DNA from 3 places in the Pasteurella oralis genome. Region 2 is predicted to be linked to each of the others. Evidence: riboswitches for the same ligand, from Rfam matches in the RefSeq annotation. Region 2 holds a riboswitch; each other region holds the start of a gene.

Region 1 (6,155 bases), on a different contig from region 2:
AAGCTATTAAGTGGTGTTGAAACCAGTGTACCAACGCGTGTTAATGGCAAATCCTCGGCAACTTGAATTTGCAGTTGTGGTTGATAATCAACGGCTAAATCTGCTTTACCAGCGGCAACCAGTTTAGGGGGAAGAGAAGGGTCGGCAGGTTCAATAATTTCAACCTCTAAGTCATTTTGTGCAAAATAGCCTTTTTGTTGCGCCACAATAATGGCTGCGTGATCTGGATTGACGAACCAATCGAGTAATAACGTCAATTTTTCTTTTGCCGATACGGAAAAACTGACTCCCATTGCGAGTGCCAGAGTGAGTGTATTTTTAACTAATTTTTGCATCATCTTTCTCCTACTTTGTTTAACTTAAATCTAAGCCCATTTGCCAGAATGCAGATTCCATTCGGGTGGCAGTATTAAAAATATGTTGTAATTTCTTTATCTGTGTATCAGTTAAATTTGCGCACAGTGTGTCTAATAGGTTAGTAGTATTTTGTGCAGCTGTTTGAAATTCTTCACCTGAATAAGCATCAATCCATGCTTGATATGGATTATTTTTAGGACTAATATCACTTTCCACGATATGTTTGGCTATCACCGCATAACCAATGGCGCAAGGCGCAATAGCTGTGTAAAGTTCTGCTAAACCGTTTGTCATGCCTATGTCTAACACATAGCGTGTATATGCCACACAAGCAGCAGATTCTTTAGTGCTCAATAAAGTTTTTTCATCAATTCCCCAGCTTTCACAAAATTGAATATGCAGCTGAATTTCGTGCAACAATGCGCCAATTGCATCATGTGCGTTTTTCATTTGGACAAAATTTTCTGCTTTATAAATCCCCAGTGACAATGCTCGGTTGTATTGAAACAGAAATAAATAATCTTGTTTGAGATAGTGTTGAAAGCAGATTTTCGGCAATGTGCCGTTGGCAAGTTGTTGTACAAAGGGATGGTGAATATATGTTTGCCAATATTGGTTTGCGTTGTTGATGAGTTGTTGTGTTGTAGACATGTTGTTTCCTATCATTTTTAACGTAAGGTTTCATCTTTACTTTCTTTTACTTGTGCAAAAGAAAGGTATACCCCGACTAAGTAGCTTATCCTTGATTAAAAAGGAATTTTTTAACAATAAATAAGTTACTTTCACTTCGTTACGTAATGTTATTTCCTTAAAAATGCCTTTTCCAAGCAGGCAGCTTACACAAAGGCTTCATTGAGTTAGCTGGTTATAAAAGTGCGGTGAGATTTTAAAATTTTTAAAAAAATGACCGCACTTTAAAAGCACTTTATTCTGTTTCTTGTTTTGCTACTTCTGTAGCGTTGAATTTTCCATTAGGTCAATACTATGAAATAAAGACCCTCAATCTATGCAATTTTTATTTGCTTCGTTTACCCAGTGAGCTGTTGTTAAAATGCTATTCAAAAGCGCTTATTTACCTTTTGCTGATCTATCTTTGCCCAAACAAAGAAAAGTGAAATCACTTCAAATATCTTATCCATGGGATCCATCTATTCAGTAAATAATCCACACTGAAATACAGTGTTAAACTTATCAGCATCAAGATAAATAGTGCTGAAAACATTAAATCGACTTGCATGCGTGCATTTGCATGTAACATTAAATAACCCAATCCCTGCGAAGAACCGACCCACTCGCCTACAATTGCGCCAATAGGGGCGACAGAAACTGCGATACGTAATCCAGAGGCAAAAGAGGGAAGGGCTGCGGGGAGGCGGACTTTAAATAGCATTGCAATGGGTGAAGTTTTCATGGTTTTAGCTAATTCGAGCCATTGCATTGGTGTATTGCGTAGTCCGTCGTAACAGGCTGCGGTGACAGGGAAGTAAATAATCAAGATAGTCATAGCAATTTTGGAGGCAAGACCGTAGCCAAACCAAAGCACCAATAAGGGTGCAATAGCGAATACTGGAATAGCTTGTGAAATAACGAGTAATGGCAATAACAATGCGGATAAATGGGGAGATAGGCTGAGTAATAGCGCGGAGATTAAGCCTAATATAACACCCAAACTCAATCCTAAACCGATTTCTAACATGGTGACTTGTGCATGCTGCCAGAGTAAATCATAGCGACTGGTCAGTTGCGTTAAGATGTCTGTTGGTGGCGGCAACATATAATGTGGAATAGCAAAAAAACTGACCGCACTTTGCCAACAAATGAGTAAAAATAAAGCTAAAAAAGCGACTTTAATTAGGGAGATCACCTTCATCAAATTGCACCCTGCATCAGTTGGTTAAGTAGATATTGTTGTAATTGCCATAAATCGTGTTGCACGAGTTCTCGTGGTGTATCGCCTATAGGTGAAATTTTAGTGGATAACGTGGCAGGATAATGTTGCAAAATATAAATCTCATCGCTTAAACGAATAGCTTCTTGTGGATCATGTGTAATAAATAATACGGTTTTATCTTTCAATAAGGTATGAGCGAGATTTTGTAATTGTAAGCGAGAGATGGCGTCCAATGCCGAGAAAGGTTCATCCATTAAAATGATTTCTGCTTCCTGCATTAACGTACGAGCAAGTGCAATGCGTTGACGTTGCCCGCCAGACAGGTAATAACAGGCTTTATGTTGGTGGTTGTCCATGTTTACTGCAGTCAGCAATTGTTTAGCTCTAGCGATTGTCGCTGCATTTTTTGTGTTGTTCAAATGATGAATGAGTTGGACATTATCTAAAACAGATAGCCATGGGTAGAGCGCATCTTGTTGCGCCATGTAGCTGACTTTTCCCCCTTGTGGGAAATGAATTTCGCCTTGCGTTTTAGCAGTGTTTTCTAATCCTGCAATCGCACGTAATAACGTTGATTTTCCCACACCAGATGCACCGAGTAAGCTTATCCATTTTCCTTTGGGCAAGCAAAAAGAAAAATCAGCAAATAATGGCGCTTGATTATAACGCAAAGTTAAATTACGAATTTCAACGGCATTCATGGTTTAAACCATTCATTCAGCGTTGCAAGAAAAATAATTGAAAAATAGAAAATGATAAAAGAAAAGGGGGAAGTATTGGCATAATTAGTTTCCTACGTCAGTACGAGCTGTATCAGGTTCACGGGTATCATCTCAGCTTTACTTATTTTGTAAAGCACCCCGACTAAAGTGCAATAAGGCTACCTAAGTTAGTTAAAAAGAGAAGTAATTTATTAAAGAATTGTGATCAATATCACATTATTTAATTTAGTTGTGATGATTTCTTCAGCAGAGTATTCTATTTTAGTGAATGATTAAGGATAGTTTATGCTACAAACTTTGGGTTTATTTATTTTAACTGCATTAGCTGAAATTATTGGCTGTTGGTTACCTTATTTATGGCTACGTCAAGAAAAAAGCGCGTGGCTACTGATTCCAGCTGCGCTTAGCCTAACATTATTTGTTTATTTGTTGACCTTACATCCTACCGCAAGTGGGCGAATTTATGCAGCTTATGGTGGCGTGTATATTAGCGTAGCACTGATTTGGCTGTGGTTAGTTGATGGTCAACCTTTACGCTGGCAGGATTGGTTAGGCGTTGCTTTTTGTTTAATAGGTATGGCAGTAATTATGTTTACCGAGAAATCGGGTTAAAGAGAGTCATTTTATGAAATAAAATTGCATATGATAAAAAGCGACTATTATTTTTCGCGAGCTTTTTTAATTGGATGTCTCTCGTTCCTATCGACTGGGTGTTGGCGAGTGAGCGATTTAAGGACATTATTCGTCAGCAGTATGTGGAATTACAAATCAAATAAAGTTAAAAAACAGCAGCAACAAGTTAATATTTACTGCTGTTTTTTTATTGAGTAGATTAACTCGTTTGGCTTTCGGTTTGATTTTCTTCTGCTTTTACCATTTGTAACCGTTCGTTCTCGATATCATTATGTAATAATTCTACGGTAGGCATATTTTTATTGGCTTTTGCAGAAAGTGCTTTAAAACGTTCAACTTTTCCAACTAAGCCTTGCTGTCCAATAAGCGCGGTTACTGTGCTGTTGTAATGTGTACTGGCTGTAGAAATGCTGTTACCAAGCTTATTCAAACGTTCTGCAATTAAACAAATTTGATTATAAATGTCACCTGCTCGAGCACTAATTTCTTTAGCTTCACTATTCCCTCGCTCGATTCGCCATAAGTTTGCAACTGTGCGTAAAATAGGCATTAAAGTAGTGTGCGAAACGACAATAACATTTTTCTCGTAACCATAATTAAATAAGTTTGGCTCCATTTTCATTGCTTCGATATAAGCAGGTTCAAGGGCAATAAACATCAGAACAAAATTTGGGCTGCGCATGCCAATTAAGTTGCTATAATCTTTACGTGATAAGTCATCGATATGATTTTTTATCGCTTTAATATGTTCACGTAATTTACTGTGACGAGTTATTTCATCTTCCGTATTCACTGCATTTTCATAAGCAACTAATGACATTTTACTATCAATGATTAAATGCTTATTGTCAGGCAAATTTAACACAAAATCGGGGTAATTATGTTTACCTTCATTATCTTTAAAATGTGCTTGTGCAGTGTAATGTTGTCCTTCTATTAAGCCTGCCAATTGTAACGCTCGTTCCAGCTGTACTTCACCCCAATTACCTAGCGTTTTCTTTTCACCCTTTAAAGCAGAAGTCAGATTATCGGCTTGTTGCGACATAGTGAGCCCGATTTGCAATACTTTTTTTATTTCTGCCTCTAAACCGGCATTACCTTTTACTGATTCTGAATGGATTTCATTCACACGTTTTTGAAAACCTTCAATTTGCTCACGGAAGGGTTTAAGTAGGCTATCTAACGCGGTCTGATTGCTTTGACTAAAATGACGACTTTTTTCTTCTAAAATACGATTGGCTAGATTTTGAAATTCTATGCTAAGTTGTTGCTTACTTTGCTCAATATTTTGTTGCTGTTCAGCAAAATTTTTCTCTTTTTCTATTAGTGTAGTTTTGAGTTCAGTGAGTTCTTGTGAAAGTGCGGTCAGTTTGGCGATTAATTCACGATTTTCTTGTTCTTTGTGACTAAACTGAGCTTGACTATGCTCGAGTTGTTTTTGCAAACTTTCTGCTTGAGCAGTGGCGATACCAAAACGCTCTTTAAGTGCGGTGATTTTTTCTGAAATTTGAGCGTGACGTACTTGTTGTTCATCAAGCTCTTGTTGTAAATAGTTTAATTTTTCATCACGTTCAATTAAGCGTATTTGTAAACCTTCCGCAGTTGTTTGATATTTGACAACAGCTTGTTCTAATTGATTTTTTAGTTGCTGGGATGTTTCAAATTTGGTTAATAGTTGATTGAAATCTTCAATTGTTTTATTGAGATCCTGTTGTAGTTCCTGACTATCACGTTTTCGACGAGTGCTGATAAATAATAGTATGACACAACAAATCACGAGACCAGCAATAATCAGCAGAAATTGTGATGAAGTCAATTCAGATAGCATATTAACCCTTTCCGATAAAATTAACTAAGGATTAAAGTATAAAGGAAACTGGCGGATTTATCCTAACGGGTTATAATCTTTTTTTATTTTCTCGGTATTCTAATGTGTTATGGCAATCTGTTATTCTGAGGAAAATTTGACAACTTTGATAACAACCTATTTGGAGTCGCTTGTTTGAGAGTCAGCGGCAAATTAAAGCAATATGGGTAAACAGCACCACAATGGAAAAGAAATTGATAGTGATTTACTTGCAGAGATGGAACATATTGCAGTTATAATCTAGATAACTTACGAATGAAAAATATGATGATTAATCCTCAATTTTACCTTGCTTCTAGCAGCCCTCGTCGCGCACAACTTTTACAAAACTTAGGTTTCCAATTTGAGATTTTTAGTTGTGAAATTGATGAAACGCCACGACTAAATGAAGAAGGCAAAGATTATGTGTTGCGTATGGCAGTTGAGAAAAACCAAGTCGCGCGACAGAAATGGCAGCAAGACAATCTTTCACAAGATGCGTCGTACTTACCTTTTCTGTCGGCAGATACTTCAGTGATTTTAGATGGCAACATTTTAGGCAAACCACAAGATAAGGTAGACGCTGCACAAATGTTACGCGCTTTATCTGGACGTTCACACCAAGTCATTACAGTGATTTGTCTTGCAGATCAGCAGCAAATAAAAACGGTGGTCCAAATCACACAAGTCTATTTTAAAACTTTAA
Region 2 (6,155 bases):
TTGTGATAAATTTAAATGCGGGGAAGCTAATGCGATTTCTACATCTTGTGCTGTTTGGCTACGCAAAGAAAGCGCAAGATTATCCCAATCTAAAGTTGCCCAATAATCGGTAAAGCGAGAGAGCTGTAGCATCATTTTATTTATCCAAAAATTGAGTAAGAGGGCTGCTGGCTTGTGCAGTATGGCAGATTTTACCTAAACCAGCTAAATAACCTAAGCGCCCTGCTTCAACAGCAAATTTAAATGCGTTTGCCATCATAACCGGATCACCAGCTACTGCCATTGCAGTATTCACTAACACCGCATCAGCGCCTAACTCCATGGCTTCTGCTGCATGGCTTGGTGCACCAATACCTGCATCAATTACTACAGGTACTTGACTTTGTTCAATAATGATTTGTAAAAATTCCCGAGTTTTTAAGCCGTTATTTGAACCAATTGGTGAGCCAAGAGGCATTACTGCGGCGCAGCCAACTTCCTCTAAATGTTTACATAAAACGGGATCTGCTCCGCAATAAGGCAGGACAACAAAACCTTGTTTGACTAATATTGTTGCCGCCTTTAGTGTTTCGATTGGATCAGGTAACAAATAACGAACATCAGGATGAATTTCTAATTTTATCCAGTGAGTTTGTAGTGCTTCTCGTGCTAGATTCGCGGCAAATACAGCTTCTTCTGCATTTTTAGCCCCCGACGTGTTGGGCAATAATTTCACTCCAATGTCTAATAATGGCGATAAAATATCATCATTTTGTTGTTGCAAATTTATGCGTTTCATCGCCATCGTAGCCAGCTGTGAACCTGATGCTATAATACTTTGCTGCATTAATTGGGGATGTGAGAATTTACCCGTACCAGTAAATAAACGAGATTTAAATTGGTGACCAGCGATGACTAAAGCATCTTGTGTAATAGAATTTATGGTTTGCATATAATATCCTTGATGATTAACCGCCAGCAATTGCACGAAAAACTGTTAAACGATCATTGGCTTGTAATTGATAGGTGCTCCACTCTGAGCGAGGTAAAACCTGTTGATTCACTGCAATAGCTAAACCTTGTTGATTTAGTTTTTGCAGTTCAATCAGTTGTTGTATTGATAAGTTTTGCTCTAGATTGAGCTTTGCGTCATTTAAATAAATTTCCATAATTATCCTGCTGAAAAAAGAGATTTAACTATGGCAATGACAAATTTGACATTGCTTGTTGGGCTGTAAGTAGAGGGTTTGCCATGTGAGTTTTTTGGCATCAAATAATGTTAATTTGCCTGCACTAGAAACGTTTAAGCCCAATAGATATTTCAGAGCTTCAAGCGCTTGTAAACAGCCAATTGTACCGACTACAGGAGCGAGAATACCTGCTGTTTTACAGTTTAAGTGTGCTAGTTCTTGATCAGGATATAAACAAGCGTAACAACCTTGCGTATGATAATCTGTTAGGCTAATCAGTTGCCCTGATAAACCGATAGCTGCACCCGAAATGAGGGGTTTATTCAGCCCAACACAAGCTTGATTAATATGATGGCGTGTAGGCATGTTGTCTGTACAATCTAAGACTAAATTGACTTTTTTTGCCCAATAATTTAGCTGAGTCAAACCCAGTTGACCAGTAATGGTGACTAATTCGACTTGTGGATTAATCGCTGTTAAACGGGTTTTAGCTGCTTGTACTTTCGCAAGATTAATGTCTTTTGTACTGTATAAAATTTGGCGAGGAAGATTACTAATATCAACTGTATCAAAATCGGCAAGATAGACTTTTCCTACACCAGAACCGACTAAATACTGTGCTACAACAGAACCTAATCCACCTAAGCCAACAATCAGTATGCTACTTTTTTCTAAACGTATTTGCCCTTCAAGCCCACATTCTTCAAGTAATAGCTGGCGGCTATAGCGTAAAAATGTTTGATCGGATAATGGCATTTTGTATTCTCTGATTTAGTGATATAAAACTTGGCGAAAAGTGACCGCACTTTTGCATAAGAGAGGACGCATCATTTAGCGTCTTCTTTTTATTAAGCTCAATATTTAAATAATTTACAAAGTTATTGTGTTAAATGTTGGCTTTGATGATAAATTTCACTGCCTTTTTCACGGAATTTTTCTGCCATTTCACGCAAACCTTTAGTTTGGGATTCGTCTATATTAGTAACATCTATTTGTTGTAACTCTTTTGCGTAATCACGCACTTCTTGTGAAATTTTCATCGAGCAGAATTTCGGACCACACATAGAACAGAAATGAGCTATTTTGCCCGATTCTTGTGGTAAGGTTTCATCGTGATAGGTTCGTGCAGTTTCTGGATCAAGGGAAAGATTAAATTGATCTTCCCAACGGAATTCAAAGCGGGCTTTTGACATCGCATTATCGCGAATTTGAGCAGCAGGATGGCCTTTAGCTAAATCTGCTGCATGAGCGGCTATTTTATAAGTAATTAACCCTTGTTTAACATCGTGTTTGTCAGGCAATCCTAAATGCTCTTTTGGTGTCACATAACACAACATCGCACAACCAAACCAGCCAATCATGGCAGCTCCGATGCCAGAAGTGAAATGATCATAACCTGGGGCAATATCAGTGGTAAGAGGGCCTAACGTATAGAATGGCGCTTCGTGACAATGAGAGAGTTCTTCAGTAACATTACGTTGAATCATGTGCATTGGAATGTGTCCAGGACCTTCTATCATCACTTGGACATCATATTCCCAAGCAATTTTAGTGAGCTCACCTAGTGTATACAGCTCTGAAAACTGGGCTTCATCATTGGCATCTTGAATTGATCCTGGACGTAAACCATCACCTAAAGATAACGATACATCATAGCGCGCACAAATCTCACAAATTTCACGGAAATGAGTATATAAGAAATTTTCGCAATGGTGAGCTAGGCACCATTTTGCCATAATTGAACCACCGCGAGAAACAATGCCAGTTAAGCGTTTTGCTGTCATTGGGATGTAACGTAATAAGGTGCCAGCATGAATTGTAAAATAATCTACTCCTTGTTCGGCTTGTTCGATAATCGTGTCTTTAAAGATTGCCCAAGTAAGATTTTCAGCGACACCGCTGACTTTTTCTAATGCTTGATAGAGTGGGACAGTACCAATTGGCACAGGGCTATTACGAATAATCCATTCGCGTGTTTCGTGAATATGACGTCCAGTAGACAGATCCATTACTGTATCTGCTCCCCAACGAATAGCCCATACTAATTTTTCTACTTCTTCCTCTATTGATGAGGTCACAGCAGAGTTACCAATATTAGCATTGACTTTGACTAAAAAATTACGTCCAATAATCATTGGTTCTAATTCAGGGTGATTGATGTTACAAGGAATAATGGCACGACCAGCGGCGACTTCTTGGCGTACGAATTCAGGTGTAATATGGGGAGGAATTTGAGCACCAAAATTCTGTCCTTGATGTTGTTGTAATAGTATTCCGCTTTTAATTCTGTCTCGTCCCATATTTTCACGAAGCGCGATAAATTCCATTTCTGGCGTAATAATGCCTTGACGTGCATAGTGTAATTGCGTTACTCGTTTTCCTATTTTGCCTTGTTTGACTTGACGTTTAAGCTGAAAACGCAATTCATCTAATGTGTTATCTTGCAAGCGTTGATTAGCATATTCTGAGCTTAATCCTGTGAGGTATTCAGTGTCACTACGTTCTAAGATCCAAGCATCACGATAAGCAGGGATACCTTTAGTAACATCAATGTGTTGATTTTCATCGCCATAAATGCCTGACGTGTCATAAATAGGAATGGACTCATTAGCTTCATATTGCGGGTTATCTTTATCACCACCAACTAATGTCGGACTTAAATGAATTTCACGCATAGGTACTTGGATATCAGCTCGTGAGCCTTGCAGGTAAATGCGCGAAGAGCTGGGATGCTGATAACCTTTTAATGTTTGAATGAAACTTTGGGCTGAAGCACGTTTTTCACGGCGAGTTGTAAGTTTTGACATAAGCAAATATACCTTTTTAATGTGTAATAAAGTAAATTGCTTGTTGAAGTGAGGGAGGGGTGAACTCATCGCTTTAGTTAAATAAGGTTTCCCTTATCACTAAAGAGCGGTCTAATTTTGATGAATTTTAACTTGTTCCCTACGCAAGTATTAACCTAACAGGTTCGACGGATCCCAATATGGTCTCAGCTCGAAAGCACTCCGACAAGTGGGCAAGAGTATAAAAGTAAAGAAACAAAAAAAACAAGAAAGAAACTGAGAAATGTGAGCTATATCACAAAATAGTTGTGACTTTGGAGAGAAATAAGACAATTAATTGATTTATAAAACTTAACTTTGCTTTTACTCAACCTTTGCCTCTTAACCAAAAAACTAATTTAGTATATTATTTCATTCATTTGATATGACATAAAAAAGGAAAAGCTATGAAAAACATTAACCCAACATCTACTGCTGCATGGAAAGCCTTAGAACAGCATAACCAACAACAAAGTGCGGTGACAATTCAGCAACTTTTTGCTCAAGAAAAAGATCGTTTTGCAGATTATTCATTGATGTTTAATAACGAGATTTTGGTGGATTTTTCGAAAAATAATGTGACTAAAGAAACATTAGCGTTGTTACGTCAATTAGCAAATGAATGTGCATTATCTGATGCTATTGAAGCAATGTTTACAGGTGAAAAAATCAATAGAACCGAAGATCGTGCTGTCTTACATACGGCATTACGTAATCGAGCAAATACAGCAGTGTTAGTTGATGGGCAGGATGTGATGCCAGAGGTAAATGCGGTATTAGCAAAAATGAAAGCGTTTTGTCAACGTGTCATTTCAGGTGAATGGAAAGGTTATACAGGTAAAGCAATTACTGATGTGATTAATATTGGTATTGGTGGTTCAGACTTAGGGCCTTATATGGTTACTGAAGCACTACGTCCTTATAAAAATCATTTGAATTTACATTTTGTATCGAATGTTGATGGAACACATGTCGCGGAAGTGTTGAAGAAAGTGAATCCAGAAACGACCCTGTTTTTGGTGGCTTCGAAAACTTTTACCACTCAAGAAACTATGACAAATGCGATTTCTGCGCGTGATTGGTTCTTAGCAAGTGCTAAAGAACAGCAGCATGTAGCGAAACACTTTGCTGCCCTTTCAACCAATGCTAAAGCTGTAGCTGAATTTGGTATTGATACTCATAATATGTTTGAATTCTGGGATTGGGTTGGTGGTCGTTATTCATTATGGTCAGCGATTGGATTATCTATTGCATTATCAATTGGTTTTGAGCATTTTGAAGCTCTTTTAGCAGGGGCGCACGCGATGGATCAACATTTCCGTACCGCGCCAATCGAACAAAATATTCCAACTACTTTAGCGCTCGTTGGCTTATGGAATACGAATTTTTTAGGGGCGCAAACAGAAGCTATCTTACCTTATGATCAATACTTACATCGTTTTGCGGCGTATTTCCAACAAGGTAATATGGAATCAAATGGAAAATACATTGATCGTGATGGGAAGGAGATTAATAATTATCAAACGGGACCAATCATTTGGGGGGAACCTGGTACTAATGGTCAGCATGCTTTCTATCAACTTATCCATCAAGGCACGACTCTAATCCCTTGTGACTTTATTGCGCCAGCGCAAACACACAATCCACTTGCTGATCATCATGAGAAATTATTATCAAATTTCTTTGCGCAAACTGAAGCTCTGGCTTTTGGTAAAAGTAAGCAAGAGGTTGAAGCTGAATTTATCAATGCAGGTAAGTCACTAGATGAAGTGAAAGACATTGTGCCATTCAAAGTCTTTACGGGTAATAAACCAACTAACTCTATTTTAGTACAAAAAATGACACCATTTAGCTTAGGCGCATTAATTGCAATGTATGAGCATAAAATTTTTGTACAAGGTGTGATTTTTAATATTTATAGCTTCGATCAATGGGGAGTTGAATTAGGCAAACAATTGGCAAATCGCATTTTGCCAGAATTAGCTAGTGATGGCAAAATTGAAAGCCATGATAGTTCGACTAATGGGTTGATCAATCAATATAAATCTTGGCGTTAAGTTAAATAACGATAAGATTTAATAGCAGATCTGCACTTTAAGATGGGATTGATTATCCAATTGAAGTGCAGATTTTTTTATTACTGAAGGGTTTTATAGATTAA
Region 3 (6,155 bases), on a different contig from region 2:
GCGGTGGATTAAGTAACGCTTTACGATCTAGTAGTTCATCAAGCAAAATAGGATGACGTGCAACTTGCTCTGCGATCAGTTTAGATTGGGCGCAAAGCTCAATCAGTTGATTAAGTGCTTGTGGATTTTCAAGCAATAATTCTAAATAAGTGGTACGTGTTAATATTTTTTCGACAATATTGAGGATTCTTGGTAATAAAGTACGATAGGCAGAATGCGAAAATAGTTGTTGTAATAAATGTGGCAATAATTGTGTAAGTACTTCTCGCCCACGTGTGCCAATTGGGCGACGAGATAATTCAGAGCGAAATTGAACTAATATCTGAATAATTTCGGTGAAATCTGCCTCATCTACTTGATTCTCAATCAATACTTGCTTAATTTCACTTTCATCTAAATCCGCATCAAGAAAGTCATGCCATAAGTCTAAGGCTTCTGCTATTTCTTCTTTTTCTTCACCAATTAAGTTAGTAAAAATAGCACGAACTTTTTGCTGATGTTGGTGTAATTGCTTGCAAAAACTTGTCCAGTCATCAATAGGGTAGAAGACATTTTCTGCTTGAAATTGAGTATTCCATTGCTTAAAAACTTGTGTTGCTTGTATCAAACGTTGGCGATCCAATTCCTTTTCGGGTAATTGTTGTGTTTGCTGATCGTTGATTGCTTGTAAGATATTTTCAGTACGGCGTAAAAACACATAAGCTTGTTGCAAATCTTGTTTTTGTTGTGCCGATATCAATTCAAGTGCAACTAGCTCAGGTAGCAATTTTAACAATTCATGGCGTTGTAATCTGATTTCACGTCCTCCGCGAATAAGTTGGAAAACTTGGACAATAAATTCAATTTCACGAATCCCGCCTGCGCCAAGTTTAATATTATCGTTGAGCCCACGACGACGCACTTCTCGTTCAATTTTCCCTTTCATTTCTCGTAGAGATTGAATCACACTGAAATCAATATAGCGACGATATACAAAAGGGCGTAATAATTGTTGCAGTGTTTTGATATTAGGATCTTGTGGATTTGCACCTAGAATTCGCCCTTTTATCATTGCATAACGTTCCCAATCACGCCCTTGATCTTGATAATATTGTTCCATAGCGGCAAAGCTTAATGCCAAAGCGCCACTTTCACCAAAAGGGCGTAAGCGCATATCTGTTCGATAAACAAATCCATCAACTGTATATTGATCTAATGCGCTAATTAAACGTTGTCCTAACCGTGTGAAAAATTTAGCGTTTTCAACCCTTTTTCGTGCACCGATGGTTTCACCATTAGCTGGATAAGTGAAAATTAAGTCAATATCTGAAGAAAAATTGAGTTCAAAACCACCAAGTTTACCCATGCCTAAAATATAGAGCTGCTGTGGCTGACCTTGTTCATCCATGGGTGTTCCCATTTCTTCACAAGCACGCACATAGAGCCAATCTCGAGCTGCAATAATTAAGCTCTCAGCTAACTGAGATAAACGAAGAAAAATATCTTCTACGGTACCTAAATTTAGACTTTGGCAAAAACTGAGCTTAGCCATTTCTTGATTGCGAAATTGACGCAGGACTTTATAAAGTTGCTCTTCTGAATGAGTTTGCGTTAATAGGATATTTAGCCGAACTACATATTGATCGCATTCATCTAACTTAGGAGGATTATGCCAACATTGTTGTAAAAAGTGTGGCTGTTTTGACAATACATCGGCAAAGAAGTCTGACATTGCAATAGCATAACGAAGCTGCCCGATTGAGCTATTGAGATCGTCTTTATCCAGTTCAATTTGTTGCAATAACGTGATGTCATATTGGTCAGGAAATGTATTTATCAGTTGTTGAGCAAGTTGAGCTAATTTGTGATCAAATTGGTTAAAAGATAAAGACATGAGAAATCCTATTAAATACACAAGAAACAGACTGACTTTAGCATAAAATAGCGGTTTTCACTGTAGTAATTTTTCACTTTTGCGATGGAAGTTCCAGAATTTTAGACAAATAATTTTTTGGTTTCTCTTTTATATTTTATTTTTCTTCTATTTGAAAATATAAGCTATAGGAATCAATAAATAACCTTTTGTTTCCTCATAAAATATTATAGACTTACCCACTTAGTCGGGGTGCTACTTTGATGGCTGAGATAATACCCGTGAACCTGATGCAGTTAATACTGGCGTAGGAAACTAACAGTCAATATTACTGTGTACTTTTTTGATGCCATAACAAGAGAGGACACAATGTCTAAATTTAAAACTTCTTTATTTTTAACCGCATTTTCAACCTTTTCATTGGCTGCGTTTGCACAAATGCAAACTATCAATGTTTATACTTATGACTCTTTTACATCAGATTGGGGAGCTGGTCCAAAGATAAAAACAGCATTTGAAAAACAATTTCCACAATGCCAAGTAAATTTCACTGCGTTTGGTGATTCTGGCACTATGTTTAATCGCTTACGTTTAGAAGGGAAAAAAACGAAAGCAGATATTGTTGTTGGGTTAGATAATTATGTATTAGAAGAAGCGAGAAAAAGCGAGTTATTTGCGCCAAATACAGTCGATTTAAATCAACTTTCGTTACCAATTATATGGAAAGATAAGACTTTTTTACCTTATGATTTTGGGCAATTTGCTTTTATTTATGATAAGACAAAAGTACAAAATCCACCGCAAAGTTTACAAGAACTGGTTACCCGCGATGATTTAAACATTATTTACCAAGATCCGCGTACGAGTAGTGTTGGACGTGGTTTATTAATTTGGATGAATAAAGTTTATCCTGAACATGAAATTACACAAGCATGGCAAAAGCTTGCTAAACATACAGTCACAGTAGGAAAAGGCTGGTCTGATACATATGGCGCTTTCTTAAAAGGTGAGGCAGACTTAGTACTTAGTTATAGTACATCGCCGTTGTATCATCTTGTATTTGAACAAAAAGATCAGTACATGGCAACAGAGTTTACTGAAGGTGGCGTACTTCAAATTGAAACAGCCGCAAAAGTGATAAATCGTGATAATGTTTGTGCTGATCATTTTCTTACATTTTTAATTCAACCTGAAGCTCAGCTGCATTTAGTTAAAAATAATGTGATGCTATCTGTAATTGACGCACAAATTGAACCGCATTTTGATGCATTAAAAGTAAAACAATTGCAATCGAAAGTATTAGATACTACCCAAGTTAATGCACAACAGCTAAAAAAATGGATCGCTGTTTGGCAAACAACCTTAACTAAGTAATCACATGTTGCAACTATTGATGTCACCAAAATTTCGCCCGTCCCACTATTTGGGCGGAATTTTGGTGATTTTATTACTTATTGTCTTTTATGTTTTTCCATTAACTGCTGTTTTTTCTATTCAAGGTGAGTATAGTTGGTATTATTTACTGACTGATCGGTATTTGCATCACGTTATTTTATTTAGTCTTTGGCAGGCATTTTTATCCGCATTGTTGTCTGTTATTTTTGGGGCATTATTAGCACGCGCATTTTTTTATCAACAGTTTATTGCGAATACATTGATTTTAAAGTTGTTTTCATTAACTTTTGTTTTGCCTGCTTTAGTAGCAATTTTTGGTTTATTAGGTGTATATGGTAGTTCAGGTTGGTTAGCTACGTTAATGGCAATTGGAGATATTAATTGGACACCAAACATCTATGGATTAACGGGTATTTTAATCGCGCACCTGTTTTTTAATATTCCATTAGCGACTCGAATGTTTTTGCAAGGATTACAACATATTCCCATTCAACAAAGACAGCTTGCTGCTCAACTTAATATTCGTGGTTGGCAATTTATACGCCTAATTGAGCTACCTTATTTGCGTCAGCAATTATCTCCTGTCTTTACTTTAATTTTTATGCTGTGCTTTACTAGTTTTGCCATTGTGTTAACCCTTGGTGGTGGACCTAAGTATACGACATTAGAAGTTGCCATTTATCAAGCAGTACTGTTTGAATTTGATCTCCCAAAAGCAGCTTTATTTGCACTATTACAATTTATCTTTTGCTTCGGTTTATTTGTGTTAAGTAGCTTTTTAGCTAAGGTACCAGAAACAACATTACACAGTCGTCAATATTGGATTTCCCCTCAACCAAGAGCGGTTAGATTTTGGCAAATTTTATTGATTATATTGGCAACTAGTTTTGTATTGTTACCTTTGTTGCATATTTTATTTTCCGCGTTATTTTCGCCAAAGCTGTTTTCTATATGGTTACAACCTCAACTGTGGAAAGCAATAGGTTATTCCGCATTGATAGCGCCAACTTCTGCTTTTATCGCACTAATCTTGTCATTTGCTTTATTACTATGCGCAAGGCAGTTATATTGGTTGGAATATCGTCGCTTTTCTGATTTGATTCTTAATATTGGTGCGACAATTTTAGCTATTCCTACGCTTGTTGTTGCGATTGGATTATTCATTCTATTACGTGAGATTGATTTTTCTACACTACATCTTTTTATAGTTGTAGTATGCTGTAACGCGCTAGCTGCGATGCCATTTGTATTACGAATTCTTGCAGTTCCGATGAATAACAACATGATTTACTACGAAAAATTATGTCAATCTCTGCATCTTCGAGGCTGGCAACGTTTTTCCTTGATTGAATGGCATACTTTACGTTCGCCAGTAAAGTATGCTTTTGCATTAGCTTGCGCTTTATCTCTAGGGGATTTCACTGCGATTGCCTTATTTGGTAATGAAGATTTTACTTCTCTGCCACATTTGCTCTATCAACAACTTGGTCATTATCGTAGCCAAGAGGCTGCTGTTACTGCGTTTATCTTATTAGTTTTTTGTATGGCTGCTTTTATTTTAATTGAGTGGCATAAGGAAAAAGATAATGATTAAATTACATCAGGTGCAATTTTGTTATAAAACAGCCAGATTTGAGTTGGATTTACATATTCCAGCACAACAGAAAGTCGCTGTCATTGGGGCGAGCGGTGCAGGTAAAAGTACATTATTAAATTTGATTGCAGGCTTTGAATTTGTAGAGCGAGGTGAAGTTTGGTTGAATGGTGAAAATCATACGAAAACACAACCGCATCAGCGTCCTGTTTCAATTTTATTTCAGGAGAACAACTTATTTACTCATCTTACTGTAGCGGAAAATATTGCCTTAGGATTAAAGCCAAGTTTAAAGTTAAATCAAATTGAGCAACAGAAAGTACATGATGTCGCAGCAGCGGTTGGTTTAGAAAAATATTTAGGCCAACTACCGCAAAACTTATCAGGTGGACAAAGGCAACGCGTTGCATTAGCACGTTGTTTGTTACGCGATAAACCAATTTTATTACTCGATGAGCCTTTTTCCGCGCTTGATCCTAATTTGCGTGTAGAAATGTTGGAATTAATTGATCAATTATGTATAGAGAAACAGCTGACTTTAATCGTGGTTACTCATCAGCCAAATGAATTATTGGAAAAAATTGATCGTATTATTCAAGTTGAGCATGGTAGGATTAGTCAATCGCAGATTTTAATTAGATAATTTTATTGGAAAATAGACCGCACTTTTAAGCGGTATATAACAAAGGAAATAGAAAAAATATGACAACAACAACTTTTGAGGTGCGAACCCTAACACCACATCCAACGTTAGAATATTGGTCTGTATGTAAAATCGAAGCGTTATTTGAGACTCCCTTTCTTGATTTAGTATATCGTGCAGCACAGGTACATCGTGAAAATTTCAATCCGAAAGCAATTCAGTTGTCTACCTTAATGTCAATTAAAACAGGTGGTTGCCCAGAAGATTGTGGTTATTGCCCCCAGTCTGCTCGTTATCAAACTGGCGTACAAAATCAACAATTATTAGATGTCGAAGAAATTGTTGCCAAAGCCAAAATTGCAAAAGCACGCGGTGCTGGGCGTTTTTGTATGGGCGCAGCATGGCGAGGTCCAAAGCCAAAAGATATGGAAAAGGTAACTGCTATTATTAAAGCAGTGAAAGAATTGGGTTTAGAAACTTGTGGGACGTTTGGTTTATTACAAGATGGAATGGCAGAAGATTTAAAACAGGCAGGCTTAGATTACTATAATCATAATTTAGATACTGCGCCAGAACACTATCATAATGTGATCGGAACACGTCAATTTGATGATCGTATTAATACTTTAGGTAAAGTTCGTCAAGCGGGATTAAAAGTGTGCTGTGGCGGT

The links. Region 2 has a riboswitch for thiamine pyrophosphate ahead of thiC (phosphomethylpyrimidine synthase ThiC). Riboswitches for the same ligand answer to the same signal wherever they lie in the genome.
Region 1: another riboswitch for thiamine pyrophosphate. It lies ahead of ACFSAV_RS09815 (ABC transporter ATP-binding protein); the one in region 2 lies ahead of thiC (phosphomethylpyrimidine synthase ThiC).
Region 3: another riboswitch for thiamine pyrophosphate. It lies ahead of thiB (thiamine ABC transporter substrate binding subunit); the one in region 2 lies ahead of thiC (phosphomethylpyrimidine synthase ThiC).

What each region holds. Positions count from the first base shown of each region.
Region 1 is NZ_JBHUFP010000025.1:81,835-87,989, reverse strand. It holds gene ACFSAV_RS09830 (ABC transporter substrate-binding protein) at 1-335, opposite strand, end outside; gene tenA (thiaminase II) at 355-1,008, opposite strand; gene ACFSAV_RS09820 (ABC transporter permease) at 1,475-2,227, opposite strand; gene ACFSAV_RS09815 (ABC transporter ATP-binding protein) at 2,227-2,949, opposite strand; TPP riboswitch at 3,022-3,121, opposite strand; gene ACFSAV_RS09810 (YnfA family protein) at 3,256-3,582, shown strand; gene ACFSAV_RS09805 (DNA recombination protein RmuC) at 3,803-5,431, opposite strand; gene ACFSAV_RS09800 (Maf family protein) at 5,738-6,155, shown strand, end outside.
Region 2 is NZ_JBHUFP010000007.1:36,241-42,395, forward strand. It holds gene thiH (2-iminoacetate synthase ThiH) at 1-135, opposite strand, end outside; gene ACFSAV_RS06245 (thiazole synthase) at 137-931, opposite strand; gene thiS (sulfur carrier protein ThiS) at 948-1,148, opposite strand; gene ACFSAV_RS06255 (HesA/MoeB/ThiF family protein) at 1,173-1,925, opposite strand; gene thiC (phosphomethylpyrimidine synthase ThiC) at 2,048-3,976, opposite strand; TPP riboswitch at 4,096-4,190, opposite strand; gene pgi (glucose-6-phosphate isomerase) at 4,402-6,051, shown strand.
Region 3 is NZ_JBHUFP010000015.1:74,335-80,489, reverse strand. It holds gene glnE (bifunctional [glutamate--ammonia ligase]-adenylyl-L-tyrosine phosphorylase/[glutamate--ammonia-ligase] adenylyltransferase) at 1-1,873, opposite strand, end outside; TPP riboswitch at 2,091-2,183, shown strand; gene thiB (thiamine ABC transporter substrate binding subunit) at 2,222-3,226, shown strand; gene thiP (thiamine/thiamine pyrophosphate ABC transporter permease ThiP) at 3,231-4,841, shown strand; gene thiQ (thiamine ABC transporter ATP-binding protein) at 4,834-5,484, shown strand; gene bioB (biotin synthase BioB) at 5,544-6,155, shown strand, end outside.